Regions from separate parts of the Streptomyces sp. BHT-5-2 genome, predicted to be linked through region 3. Evidence: riboswitches for the same ligand, from Rfam matches in the RefSeq annotation. Region 3 holds a riboswitch; each other region holds the start of a gene.
What was found. A riboswitch is a leader RNA that binds a small molecule or an ion and turns the genes downstream of it on or off. The one in region 3 is predicted to bind cobalamin.

Region 1 (3,467 bases), 4.3 Mb from region 3:
CTCGTCCTCGATGCGTTCGCCGAGCATCTGGAACCCGCCGCAGATGCCCAGCACCGGACGGCCCTCCGCGGCCCGCCGGACCACCGCGTCCGCCAGCCCGCGCTCGCGCAGCCAGGCCAGCGCGCGGACCGTGCCGCGGGTCCCCGGCAGCACCACCAGGTCCGCGTCGGCCAGCTCCTCCGGCCGGTCCACGAACCGCACCACCACGCCCGGTTCGGCCGCCAGCGCGTCCACGTCGGTGAAGTTGGACATCAGCGGCACCGCGCAGACCGCCACGCGCAGGACGTCCTCGCCGGCCGGCGGCGCCACCACCGACTCGCGGACCGCGCCGCGCAGCGACACCCTCAGTCCGTCCTCCTCGTCGATGCCCAGCCCGTGCGTGTACGGCAGGACGCCGTACGTGGCCCGCCCGGTGAGCCCGCGCAGCATCGCAAGGCCCGGTTCCAGCAGCGTCACATCGCCGCGGAACTTGTTGACGAGGTAGCCGGCGACCAGCTCCTGGTCCTCGGCCGACAGCAGCGCGGTGGTGCCGAAGAACGACGCGAAGACCCCGCCGCGGTCGATGTCGCCGACCACCACGACCGGGATCCGCGCCGCCCGGGCGATGCCCATGTTGACGATGTCGGTGCGCCGCAGGTTGATCTCGGCCGGGCTGCCGGCGCCCTCGCAGATCACCGCGTCGTGGGTACGGCGCAACTCCGCCAGGCAGTCCGTCACGGTGCCCAGCAACTGCTCCTGCCGGCCGGCGTGGTAGCCGCGCGCACTCAGCTCGCCCACCGGCTTCCCCAGCAGCACCACCTGGCTGCTGCGGTCGCTGCCCGGCTTGAGCAGCACCGGGTTCATCAGGGCGGTCGGCTCGATCCGCGCCGCGGCCGCCTGCATCGCCTGCGCCCGGCCGATCTCCGCGCCCTCCCGGGTCACGAACGAGTTCAGCGACATGTTCTGCGCCTTGAAGGGCGCCACCGAGATGCCCTGCCGGACCAGCCAGCGGCAGATGCCGGCGGTCACCACGCTCTTGCCCGCGTCGGATGTCGTCCCGGCCACCAACAGCCCGCCGCCCACGGCCGTCCCGGCCGCCTTCCCCTGCCCGCTCACCGCGTCCCCTTCCCGTTCCCGCGCCGCAGCGCGCCCGCCGCCAGCCGGCCGGCCACCGTGACGCCCAGCGCCAGCAGACCCACCCGCCGGGACAGCCGCACCGCCCGCTCGATGTCGGCCACCGCCGGTGGCCGCGCCCCGCCGTTGAGCACCGGCCGGTGTTCCACCCGCCCGCCGTACGCCAGGGTGCCGCCCAGCCGGACGCCCAGCGCGCCCGCGAACGACGCCTCCACCGGGCCCGCGTTGGGGCTCGGGTGCGCCGCACCGTCCGCCCGCCAGGCCCGCAGCGCACCGCGCCGGTCCGGGCCCACCAGCACCGCCAGCGCCGCGGTCAGCCGCGCGCCCGGCCAGCCGGCCACGTCGTCGAGACGGGCCGCCGCCCAGCCGAACCGCCGGTAGCGCGGCGACCGGTGACCGACCATCGCGTCCAGGGTGTTGACCGCGCGGAACGCCACCAGACCGGGCACCCCGCCCAGCGCGCCCCACACCAGGGCGCCCACCACGGCGTCCGAGGTGTTCTCGGCGACCGACTCCACCACCGCGCGGGCCATCTGCGGCCCGTCCAGCGCCTGCGGATCGCGCCCGCACAGATGCGGCAGCCGCTCCCGCGCCACCTCCAGATCGCCGACGGCCAGCGCCCCGCCCACGGCGCGCGCCTCCCGGCCCAGCGAGGTGCCGCCCAGTACGGCCCACACCGCGGCCGCGGTCAGCGCCGTACGGGCGCCCGGACGGTGTCTCAGGGCGCGCTCCAGCAGTGCGGCGCCGGCGGCCGCGCCGCCCGCGCACAGCACGGTGTGCACCGCCCCGTGGCCCCGGTGGTCGCGCCACAGCCGGCGTTCGACGGCGCTCGCGGCCCGGCCGAACGCGGCCACCGGATGGCCGCGCCGCGGGTCCGCCGCGATCAGGTCACCGAGGAAGCCGAGGGCCGCGCCGCACGCATATCCCGCGTGTTCGCCGCGCATCGGATCAGGCCGCCGGCCGTCCGTGAACGGGTCCTGCGGCAGCGGGAATCGGGGCTCTCGACGGGCAGCCGGGCATGGCGATATGTCCTCACTCAGGGTCCTCGCCCTGGCTCGACGCGACGGCGACCAGAGTCTCCTGGCTCCCGGATCGGCGCCGCCCCCGGCCTTCCCGCCCGTACGGAGTACTACGGACCGTGGCCCTCGCTGGAGGAGCGCTCCCCGGTGACAGTGGCGGGACCGCGCCGGATTCGCACCGGACTTCCTCTGCTGTCGCCGATTGGCCCGGGCAGTCCACCACGGTCCGCGAAGGCCCGTCAACTCGCCCTTGACCTGCTCCGCAGCCCCGCCGCCGGACCTGTGGCCAAGACCACAGGGCGGCCGCCGGCGCACCGGCCCCCGGCCGGACACGCGGACGGGGCGCCCGGCGGCCGCGGCTGCTGCCGCGCCCACCGAACGCCCCGTCCACCGCCGGATCCGCCGGCGCCGGTCTCAGGCGGCGACGATCAGATAGATCCCGTACCCCACCGCCGCCGCGCACAGCGCGAAGGCCGCCAGCGCCCCGGCGCGTGCCCCGGCGGCCGGTGCCGTGGCCGCTCCCTGGCCGTCCGCGGCCGGCTTGCGGGAGGTCCCCACGATCCCGACGGTGAACAGGCCCACGATCCCCACCGTCACCGCGAGGCTGACGCCGAAGACCTGGCCGAGAGCTGCCCAGTCGATGTGCATTCGTAGTCCTTAGGTCCTTTGGAACGGGCGGTCGGCGGTCAGGAGGTGGCCGTCGCGGGCCGGGCGGGGGCCTGGGCGGCAACGGCCGCGCCGTCCGCGTCGGCGGCTGCCGGGGCGGTGGCCACCGCGGCGACCGGGCCCGCAGGGGGAGGGGAGACGGTCTGCAGCGCCGTGGTGACGACCCCGGCCGGCTCCGCCGCCGGACCCTCGTTGACGTTGGTGTGGTCCACCGGCTTGCGCCGGGAGGCCGCCCAGATGCCGCCGCAGATCGCCAGCGCCAGGACGGCGACCGCGGCCACGCCCCAGGTGCCCTGGTCGGCGAGGAACGCGGCCCCCGCGGAGACCAGGCCGGCGGCCGGCAGCGTCAGCCCCCAGGCCACGACCATCCGTCCGGCTGTGGACCAGCGCACCACGCCGCCCTTGCGGCCCAGCCCGGAGCCCATCACGGCGCCCGAGCAGACCTGGGTGGTGGAGAGCGCGAAACCGAGGTGGGAGGAGGCCAGGATGGTGGCCGCCGCGCCCGTCTGGGCGGCGAAGCCCTGCGGCGGCCGGATGTCGGTGATGCCCTTGCCCATCGTGCGGATGATCCGCCAGCCGCCCAGGTAGGTGCCGAGCGCGATGGCCAGGCCGGCGGAGGCGATCACCCACAGCGGCGGGTCGGAGTGCGGGGCGACGACCCCGCCGGTG
Region 2 (3,467 bases), 2.8 Mb from region 3:
CGTCACCGACGGGTGCGGCGGGATCCCGACGGCGGACCTGCCCCGGGTCTTCGACACCGGTTGGCGCGGCACCGACGCCCGGACCCCGCCCGCCGGTGCGGGCCTGGGCCTGGCCATCGTCCGCGGCATCGTCGAGGCCCATCAGGGCCGCGCGGCGGTGCGCAACGTGCCTGGCGGTTGCCGCTTCGAGGTCCATCTGCCGGCGGCGGGCTGAGCCGCACGGGCCAGGCATCCGCCGGCCGCCCGGATCCGGCTCAGTCGGGGACGGCCAGTTCCTCCCGCAGCCCTTCCAGCGCCGTGTGGTCGTCGTCGTTGCCCAGGTGGGGCGCGGCGAACCAGTCGGTGTACGCGGAGATCTCGGACAGTCGCCAGTCGAGGGCGAACAACTCCAGCAGCGCCGGATCGTGCGGCACCTCCGCGCCGGCGGCGAGCAGATCCCCGTAGTCCCGCTCGCGCGGGGCGAGGGCCAGCGATTCCCAGTCGACCAGACGCAGCCCGAAGGGGCCGACGAGTTGGTTGGCGTGGTGCGGCTCACCGTGCGTCGGCACCCAACGGTCGCGGTGGGCGAGCGCACTCCCGGCCAGTTGGTGGTAACGCGCCGTCCAGTGCCGGACGGCGTCGACGCGGGCGGCGATCGCGTGCCGTGCCTCCTCCCCCAGCGGGCCGGTCGTCCAGGGCCGGGCGGTGCGGGCCCGCACCTCGTCGGCGAACGCGGGGCCGACCTGCGGGGCCCAGGCAGGCAGGCCGTTCGGCGGCTCGGTGCCGTGCAACGCGGCCAGTGCGGCGGTGACTTCGCCGAGGTGGGCGGGCTCGCGGGCCTCCGCTTCGGTCGGCGTGCGCCCGGCCAGCCACGGCGTCACGCTCAGGGCGCCGTCCGCGACGGCGACGGTGAACCGGCCGGATCGTCGCGGCAGCGGTGCGCACACCGCCGCCAGTCCGCCGGCGGCCAGCGCGGCGGCCCCCGCATAGGCCGCTTCCAGCGATGCCGCGGTGTGCCGGGGCGCCAACTGGTCCAGGGTGACGAACAGGGTCGTGCCACCGCCGGAGATCCGCCAGTGATGGGCACCGAATCCCCAGGGCAGATAGCCGGCCTCGGTGACCTTCGCGTTCTCGGGCAGCCAGTGTGCGGCGACCGTGTCCGCGATGACGTCGTCACTGGGAAAGGGCGGTCGGGAGCGCATGGGAATCGACCCAACCACACTGCCTCGTCCCGGGCACCCGGATTTCCCGCCGTCGGCCGCCGGGCTCCTCCGGATCGTGGACTCGACGCCCCATCGGGCTCCCGCACCCTCTAAGGTGATCAGTGCAGCTGGTTCGCCCCGTCCGCCAGACGGGAGCGTCGTAAGAGGGAACCCGGTGGGAATCCGGGACTGCCCCGCAGCGGTGAGCGGGAACGACCGCCGTCATACGCACTGGACCCGAGGTACGGGGTCCGGGAAGCGACGGCCAGTAGGTGTCCTCATAGGAGGACGTGCCCGCGAGTCCGAAGACCTGCCAACTGCCCGTGCGCGAACGATTCGTGCGCGGACATCCCGGTGACCTCGAGGGCGGGTCGGCGTTCATACCAGGCGGACGATCGTGCCGTGTCGCGCACGCCCACACCGCCCGGTGCGTCGCCCTTCGCGCTCTCGTCCCGTCCCCGGGATCTCAGGGATCCATCTCGCGAAGGAGATCTCCGTGACCACCAAGTCCGCAGTCGCGGCAGCACGGGCCACCGTGTACGGCTACCCCCGGCAGGGCCGGCGCCGGGAACTCAAGAAGGCCGTCGAGGGCTACTGGAAGGGCCGCGTCACCGCGGACGCCCTCCGCGCCACGGCCGTCGAACTGCGCCGCACCAACTGGCGGCAGCTCGCCGAGGCCGGCATCCACGAGGTGCCGACCGGTGACTTCTCGTACTACGACCACGTCCTGGACACCACCGTCATGGTGGGCGCGATCCCCGCCCGGCACCGCGCCGCCGTGGCGGCCGACGCCCTGGAGGGCTACTTCGCCATGGCGCGCGGCACGCAGGACGTGGCGCCCCTGGAGATGACCAAGTGGTTCGACACCAACTACCACTACCTGGTGCCGGAGCTGGGCCCGGACACCGTGTTCACGGCCGACCCGACCAAGCAGGTCGCGGAGCTGGCCGAGGCGCTCGCGCTCGGCCTCACCGCGCGGCCCGTGCTCGTCGGCCCGGTCACCTACCTCCTGCTCGCCAAGCCCGCGCCGGGCGTGCCCGCGGACTTCGACCCGCTGACCCTGCTGGACCGGCTGCTGCCGGTGTACGCCGAGGTCCTCGCCGATCTGCGCGCGGCCGGCGCCGAGTGGGTGCAGCTCGACGAACCGGCCCTCGTGCAGGACCGCGCGCCCGCCGAACTGAACGCCGCCGAGCGCGCCTACCGCGACCTCGGTGCCCTCCCCAACCGCCCGAAGCTGCTGGTCGCCTCGTACTTCGACCGGCTCGGCGCGGCGCTTCCGGTGCTGGCCAAGGCCCCCGTGGACGGGCTTGCGCTGGACTTCACCGGGGCCGCCGGCGCCAACCTGGACGACCTCGCCGCCGTCGGCGGACTGCCCGGCAAGCGGCTGGTCGCGGGAGTGGTCAACGGCCGCAACATCTGGGTCAACGACCTGGAGAAGTCGCTGTCCACCCTGGGCACTTTGCTCGGCCTGGCCGACCGGGTCGATGTGTCCGCCTCCTGCTCGCTGCTCCATGTGCCGCTGGACGCGGCGGCCGAGCGGGAGATCCAGCCGCAGATCCTGCGCTGGCTGGCCTTCGCGAAGCAGAAGACCGCGGAGGCGGTCACCCTCGCCCGGGGCCTCGCCCAGGGCACCGACACGATCGCCGCCGAACTGGCCGCCAACCGGGCCGACCTGGCCTCCCGCGCGGCCTCGCCGATCACCCACGACCCGGCCGTACGGGCCCGTGCCGCCGCCGTCACGGAGGCCGACGCCCGCCGCCCCCAGCCCTATGCCGAGCGGGCCGCCGCGCAGCGCGCGCACCTGGGCCTGCCGCTGCTGCCGACCACCACCATCGGCTCCTTCCCGCAGACCGACGAGCTGCGGGCCGCGCGGGCCGATCTGCGCGCGGGCCGGATCGACCCGGCGGGCTACGAGGCGCGCATCAGGGCCGAGATCCAGGCGGTGATCTCGTTCCAGGAGAAGGCCGGCCTGGATGTGCTGGTGCACGGCGAGCCCGAACGCAACGACATGGTCCAGTACTTCGCCGAGCAGCTGACCGGCTACCTGGCCACCCGGCACGGCTGGGTGCAGTCCTACGGCACCCGCTACGTCCGCCCGCCGATCCTGGCCGGTGACATCTCCCGCCCGGAGCCGATGACGGTGCGCTGGACGGCGTACGCCCAGTCCCTGACCGGCCGGCCCGTCAAGGGCATGCTCACCGGCCCGGTGACCATGCTCGCCTGGTCCTTCGTCCGCGACGACCAGCCGCTCGGCGACACCGCCCGCCAGGTGGCCCTCGCCCTGCG
Region 3 (3,467 bases):
GGGACTTGGCACAGCCGGGCAGGCCCGTGCAGGCGGTGACCCGGCGCCAGGGGGAGTCGGGGTCGGTGACCAGTCCGGCGGCGGCCAGATCGGTCAGCCTGCGGGCGGCCAGGGCGGTGGGCAGGCCGGGGACGACGATGCCGCGCCAGGGCGTGAGGCGCAGCGCACCGCGGCCGTCGTCGGCGGCGATCGAGGCCAGCAACCGCCACTGGGTCACGGACAGCCGGCCGAGCGGCGCCAGGGCCACGACGGCGCATCGCCCGTCGGACCCCTCGACCGCGCCCGGGGCGGTGGCATCGGCGTACGGAACGTCCGGTGCCGGGCCGGCGGAGTCCGCTTGCTCCGCGGCGATCCCCGCGGCCCGCAGCGCGCGCTCCACCTCCCGGGCGGTCAGCGGGCGTCCGGCGGGCAGTTCGCGGACCCGCCAGGCGCCGTTGCCGCCCTCCGCGGCGGCGGCCAGGAAGACCTCGGCGGCGGTCAGCGCCGCCCGCGGGACGTCGTCCGCCGCGATCCGCAGCACCGCCCGCTCGTCGCCGACCCGCAGCAACGCGCCGTACCCGGACGCGGCGCCCGGCGCGTACGCGGTGTCCGCCGGGGCCCGCCGGCCGGATTCTGCGAGCAAGGTCACATCGCCGCTCAGGCCCGCCACATCGCCCCGCCCGTCGTCGAGGACGAACAGGAAACGGCCCGAGAGCGCCGTCGCCGACTCGCTCGCGCACAGCAGCGCGTCCAGGCTCCGGGCCCACAACCGCACGTCGGAGGGGGTGTGCCGGTCCAGTCCGGCCAGCGGCGAGGCCAGCACATTGCGGATCCGCTCATGGCGGACGGACGGCAGCAGCCCGGCGTCGGCGAGCAGACCGGCGAGGGCCTGCCCGCAGCCGTCGGGCAGACCGCGCAGTTCGACGTTGCCGCGGGAGGTGAGCGAGAGGTGGCCGTCGCCGAGCCGGTCCGCGACGTCCGCCAGCGCGCGCGCCTGGCGCACCGTCAAGTCGCCGGCGGGAAGCCGCACTCGGGCCAGCTGCCCGTCGGCTGCGGAGTGCAGTCGCAGTGCTCCCGGGCAGGCGTCACCGCGGTCCCGAACCGGCGGTCCGGGCCGGTCGGGGCGGGGTGCGGGGGTGGGCGGCATGGCGGCGAGCATACCTACGTCGGTGGCGCCCGGAACCGGGGCGAGGGGGTCCGGCGGGACGGCTGCGGAGGCCCGCTCCCGCGGTCCGGCGGCAGCCCTTACTATGCAGGTCGGCGGGTCGGCTGACCCGCCGGACGCCAGCGACGGCGCCAAGGGAGGAAGCCCGGTGAGAATCCGGCGCGGTCCCGCCACTGTGAACCCGGCCACCACCGGGTGAGCCAGGAACTCCCGCCGTCCATACGACCACCCGGGGCGTGGACACCCCGAGGAAGGGCTGCGCCGTGATTCTGCTGCTGTCGACCTCCGACACCGACCTGCTCAGCGCACGTGCGGCCACCGGCCCCGTGCCGTACCGGCTCGCCAACCCCGCCCGCCTCGACGCCGCCGAACTCCCCGGCCTCCTGGAGGGCGCCGACCTCGTCGTCGTCCGCCTCCTCGGCGGTCTCCGTGCCTGGGAGGACGGCCTGGACGTGCTGCTGGCCGCGGACCAGCACCGCCCGGTCGTCGTGCTCACCGGCGAACAGGCCCCCGACGCCCAGCTCATGGAGGCGTCCACGGTCCCCGTCGGCATCGCCGCAGAGGCGCACGCCTACCTCGCGCACGGCGGCCCGGCCAACCTCTCCCAGCTGGCCCGCTTCCTCAGCGACACCGTCCTGCTCACCGGCCACGGCTTCGAACCGCCCGCGGCCGCGCCGTCCTGGGGCCCGCTGGAGCGCGCCGAGACGGAGGCGGCCGGCCCGACGGTGGCGGTGCTCTACTACCGCGCCCACCACATGAGCGGCAACACCCGCTTCGTCCACGACCTGTGCGACCAGATCGAGCGCGCCGGCGGCCGCCCGCTGCCGCGGTTCGTCGCCTCGCTGCGGTCCCCCGAGCCGGAGCTGATCGAGGAGCTGCGCGCGGCCGACGCCATCGTCACCACCGTCCTCGCCGCGGGCGGCACCAGGCCCGCCGAGGCGTCCGCGGGCGGCGACGACGAGTCCTGGGACGCGGGGGCACTGGCCGCCCTGGACGTGCCGATCCTCCAGGCGCTCTGCCTGACCGGGTCGCGCGCCGCGTGGGAGGAGAACGACGAGGGCCTCTCCCCGCTCGACGCCGCCTCGCAGATCGCCGTGCCGGAGTTCGACGGGCGGCTGATCACCGTGCCGTTCTCCTTCAAGGAGATCGACGAGGACGGCCTCCCGGTCTACGTCGCCGACGCCGAGCGGGCCGCCCGGGTCGCCGGGATCGCCGTCCGGCACGCCAGGCTGCGGCACATCCCGGCCGCCGAGAAGCGGCTGGCACTGGTGCTCTCCGCCTACCCCACCAAGCACTCCCGGATCGGCAACGCGGTCGGCCTGGACACCCCGGCCAGCGCCGTCGAACTACTGCGCCGCCTCCGCGCCGAGGGCTACGACTTCGGCGACGAGCCGGTGCCCGGCCTCGCGTCCGGCGACGGCGACGAGCTGATCTACGCCCTCATCGAGGCCGGCGGCCACGACCAGGAGTGGCTGACCGAGGAACAGCTGGCCCGCAACCCCGTCCGCATCCCCGCCGCCGACTACCGCCGCTGGTACGCCACGCTGCCGCAGGAGCTGCGCGAGTCCGTCGAGGAGCACTGGGGCCCGCCGCCCGGCGAGATGTTCGTCGACCGCAGTCGGAACCCCGAGGGCGACATCGTGCTGGCCGCCCTGCGCCGCGGCAATCTGCTGATCCTCATCCAGCCGCCGCGCGGCTTCGGCGAGAACCCGATCGCGATCTACCACGACCCCGATCTGCCGCCGTCCCACCACTACTTGGCGGCCTACCGCTGGATCGCCGCGCCCACCGCCGACGGCGGCTTCGGCGCCGACGCCATGGTCCACCTCGGCAAGCACGGCAACCTGGAGTGGCTGCCCGGCAAGAACGCCGGACTCTCCGCCGCCTGCGGCCCGGACGCGGCGCTCGGCGACCTCCCGCTCGTCTACCCGTTCCTGGTCAACGACCCGGGCGAGGGCACCCAGGCCAAGCGCCGGGTGCACGCCACCCTCGTCGACCACCTCGTCCCGCCGATGGCCCGCGCCGACTCCTACGGCGACATCGCGCGCCTGGAGCAGCTGCTCGACGAGTACGCCGCGATCTCCTCGATGGACCCGGCCAAGCTGCCCGCCATCCGCGCGCAGATCTGGACCCTCATCCAGGCCGCCAAGCTCGACCACGACCTGGGCCTGGAGGAGCGCCCCGACGACGACGGCTTCGACGACTTCCTGCTGCACGTCGACGGCTGGCTCTGCGAGGTCAAGGACGCGCAGATCCGTGACGGCCTGCACGTGCTGGGCGCCGCCCCGGCCGGCGAGGCCCGGGTCAACCTCGTCCTGGCCAT
Region 4 (3,467 bases), 4.9 Mb from region 3:
CCGGCTCGGCGAGGAATTCCGGCACTTGGCGGACGGCTCGCGCGTTCCCCCGGAGGAAAGCGGCAATCCCGAAAAGCAGGATGCCACCGCCCTGGACGCCACACAGGCCGCGATATCGCCCGCAACCGGGCACCGACCAGCGGCGCCCGCCCACCCGACCGACCGCCCGACGCCCACAGAAGGTCCCGCAGAATGACCCACGAGTTCCAGGCATGGTCCGAGATCGACAACGGCACCGTACCGATCGACGACGGCGAGCTGTTCTACGAGACGGCCGGCTCGGGGCCCGCGGTGGTACTGCTGCACGGCGGAATGCTCGACCAGCACATGTGGGACGAGCAGTTCGCCTGGCTGGTCAACTCCGGCCTGCGGGTGGTCCGCTACGACTCCCGCGGCCACGGCCTCTCCTCCACGGTGACCGGCGACTGGGCCAACCACGACGATCTGGTGGCCCTGCTGGACGCGCTCGACATACCCCGGGCCGTCCTCGTCGGCCTCTCGCACGGCTCCCGGATCGCGCTGGACGCCGCGCTCGCCCACCCGTCCCGGGTGTCCGCCCTCTTCCTGGCCGCGCCCGGGCTCAGCGGCCGCACCTTCACCGACCCCTTCATCCTGGAGCACATCCGGGAGCAGGTCGCCGCGATCGGCGAGGCGGACGGCGCGGAGCGCTATGTGGAGCACTTCCTGCGGATGTGGGTGGACGGGCCGTATCGCGCGCCGGCCGCCATGCACCCGGGCTTCCGGGAGCGGATGCGCGCCTCCGCGTCCGCCAATGTCGAGGTGCACGCCGACGGCCTGGGGGCCGGTATGCCGCTGGAGGTCGGCGCCGCGGACCGCCTGGGCGAGATACGGGTGCCCACCGCCGTCCTCGACGGCGACCTCGACTCCACCGACATTTCGGCCAACGCGCACGCCATAGCGCTACAGGTCCCGGGCGCCCGCCGCATACGCGTCCCGGCCGCCGGTCACATGGTCAACCTCGAGAACACCCCGCGCTTCGACCAGGAACTGCACGCCTTCCTGTCGTCCCTGGAGCTCTGAACTCGGCCCGCCCCCGCTCCGGTCGGCCGCCCGGGGCGGGGCCGTCATGGCCGGTTCCCGGCCATGACGGCTACAGTGACCGGGCCGTGGTGTTCGGGAAGACCGGTGCAGGACCTTCGTGTCCCAGGCCGGCGCGGCCCTCGCCACTGTGATCGGGGAGTTTCCGCCCCCGTGTGCGCGCCCCGTGCGCGTACGGCGCCACTGACCGCAGCCTGCGGCCGGGAAGGCGGGGCGGACGCGGATACCCGTAAGCCAGGAGACCGGCCACGGCATCTCACGAAGTGATCCACGAGGTGCTGGAGCGTGATGGCCGCATGGCCCTGTCCACTGACACGCAGGACAATTCCCCTTCCCCCCACAACACCCCCACCCCCCGCCTCGGCATACCCGGACCCCCGGGATCGTTCCGCTGGCAACGCCGCGACACCGTCCGCACCGCCGGCCTGATGGCCGTGATCGCCGCGCTGCACATCGTCGCCTTCGGTGTGCTCTTCCTCCTGGTCGTGCCGGGCCACTACACGGTCGGCAGCCAGGTGTTCGGCGCCGGGCTCGGCATCACCGCATACACCCTGGGCATGCGGCACGCCTTCGACGCCGACCACATCGCGGCGATCGACAACACCACCCGCAAGCTGATGGCCGACGGCAAACGGCCGGTCTCGGTGGGCTTCTGGTTCGCCCTCGGCCACTCCAGCGTGGTCGTCGTGATGGCCGCGCTGGTGTCGGGCGGCGCCCAGCTCGCCGGCGCGCTGATGGACGACAACTCCCGTACGCACCAGACGCTCGGCGTGGTCGGCACGACCGTCTCCGGCACCTTCCTCTACCTCATCGCCGCCCTCAACCTGATCGCCCTGGTGGGCATCCTGAAGGTCTTCCGGGCGATGCGGTCGGGCGCGTACGACGAGCAGGAGCTGGAACAGCACCTGGATTCCCGGGGCTTCATGAACCGGATTCTCGGCCGCCTCACCAAGTCCATCAGCCGCCCGGGGCAGATGTTCCCGCTCGGCTTCCTCTTCGGCATCGGCTTCGACACCGCGACCGAGGTGACGCTGATGGTGATGGCGGGCAGCGGCGCCGCGGCGGGCCTGCCCTGGTACGCGATCGTGTGCCTGCCGCTGCTGTTCGCCGCCGGGATGAGCCTGTTCGACACCCTCGACGGCACGTTCATGAACTTCGCGTACCAGTGGGCGTTCGCCAACCCGGTGCGCAAGGTCTACTACAACCTCACCATCACCGGCCTGTCGATCGCGGTCGCGTTCCTCGTCGGCACCATCGAGCTGGTGACCGTCCTGCACGACAAGCTCGGCCTCGACGACCCGCTGACCTCGGGGATCTCCGCCCTCGACCTGGACAACGTGGGCTTCGTCATCGTCGGCCTGTTCGTCGTGGTGTGGGCCGCGGCACTGGCGTACTGGCGCTTCGGCGGCGTCGAAAAACGCTGGGCCACCCGCACATCAACCACCGAGCCTGCCGAGCCCACCCCGACTACCGAGCCCACCGAGGTCGCCCAGGTCGCCAAGACCACCCAAGCCACCGAGCCCACCACCCCAACCCCGCGCACCGACGAACCCGACACCACCCCATAGCCGCCCCCACCCACCGAATCGCGGCCCGCCCCTCCATCGAAGGGACGGGCCGCACCGCCTCATCCGCACCACATTCCGCGACCCGCGCCTGCCGCTGCCTGCCATCCGTGACGTTGAGACGCCCGCCGCCCGACTCCTCAGGTGGCCGATCCGGCCGCCGCGCCCGTCAACAGATCCGGGCCCCAGCGCTCCATCGCCGCCGCCAGATCGAGCGGCCGAAGCCGGTCCGCCACATCCGGTCCCGGCCAGTCCTCCCGCGGCACCCGCCACATCACCTCGAACTCGTTGCCGTCCGGGTCCCGGGCGTAGAGCGACTTGGAGACCAGGTGATCGCTGGTGCCCACCAGCGCATCCCGCTCCCGCAACTGCGCCGCGATCGCCGCCAGATCGCCCAGCGTCCCGACCTCCCAGGCCAGGTGGTACAGCCCGATCCGGCCGCGCTCCGGCCCGGGCGCGTCCGGCCCCACCGCGAACAGCCCCAGATCGTGGTCGTTGTGCGAACCGGGCGCGCTCAGGAAGGCCGCCCGCCCCGGAATCTCCACGTCGACCGTGAACCCCAGCACCTCGGTGTAGAACGCCACCGACCGCGCCACCTCACGGATGTACAGCACCGCATGATTGAGCCGCCGAACAGACATCAACCCTCCATCTCCCATCGCGCCGGCCACCACCCACCGCCGACGAACCACCCATCAATTTACTTGAACATTCAAGTCTCCCTCAAGCCTACCCGCCCCCCACCACACACCAAACCCCCCAAATCGCCCTTACTCGCCCGCTTCCAGCCACCCGCGACGCAAGCCGGAGGGTCTGTCCCGCCTCGCGACCGCCCCTCCGGAC

Region 1: another riboswitch for cobalamin. It lies ahead of K2224_RS25115 (cobalamin biosynthesis protein); the one in region 3 lies ahead of cobN (cobaltochelatase subunit CobN).
Region 2: another riboswitch for cobalamin. It lies ahead of metE (5-methyltetrahydropteroyltriglutamate--homocysteine S-methyltransferase); the one in region 3 lies ahead of cobN (cobaltochelatase subunit CobN).
Region 4: another riboswitch for cobalamin. It lies ahead of K2224_RS27615 (HoxN/HupN/NixA family nickel/cobalt transporter); the one in region 3 lies ahead of cobN (cobaltochelatase subunit CobN).

What each region holds. Positions count from the first base shown of each region.
Region 1 covers NZ_CP081496.1:5,663,231-5,666,697, reverse strand. Annotated here, with positions in the region: gene K2224_RS25120 (cobyric acid synthase) at 1-1,095, opposite strand, end outside; gene K2224_RS25115 (cobalamin biosynthesis protein) at 1,092-2,057, opposite strand; cobalamin riboswitch at 2,187-2,323, opposite strand; gene K2224_RS25110 (hypothetical protein) at 2,547-2,780, opposite strand; gene K2224_RS25105 (inorganic phosphate transporter) at 2,819-3,467, opposite strand, start outside.
Region 2 covers NZ_CP081496.1:4,195,623-4,199,089, forward strand. Annotated here, with positions in the region: gene K2224_RS18600 (sensor histidine kinase KdpD) at 1-214, shown strand, start outside; gene K2224_RS18605 (aminoglycoside phosphotransferase family protein) at 255-1,181, opposite strand; cobalamin riboswitch at 1,294-1,514, shown strand; gene metE (5-methyltetrahydropteroyltriglutamate--homocysteine S-methyltransferase) at 1,678-3,467, shown strand, end outside.
Region 3 covers NZ_CP081496.1:1,360,908-1,364,374, reverse strand. Annotated here, with positions in the region: gene cobG (precorrin-3B synthase) at 1-1,138, opposite strand, end outside; cobalamin riboswitch at 1,223-1,375, shown strand; gene cobN (cobaltochelatase subunit CobN) at 1,408-3,467, shown strand, end outside.
Region 4 covers NZ_CP081496.1:6,235,384-6,238,850, forward strand. Annotated here, with positions in the region: gene K2224_RS27605 (MarR family winged helix-turn-helix transcriptional regulator) at 1-196, shown strand, start outside; gene K2224_RS27610 (alpha/beta fold hydrolase) at 193-1,041, shown strand; cobalamin riboswitch at 1,112-1,325, shown strand; gene K2224_RS27615 (HoxN/HupN/NixA family nickel/cobalt transporter) at 1,356-2,627, shown strand; gene K2224_RS27620 (VOC family protein) at 2,765-3,265, opposite strand.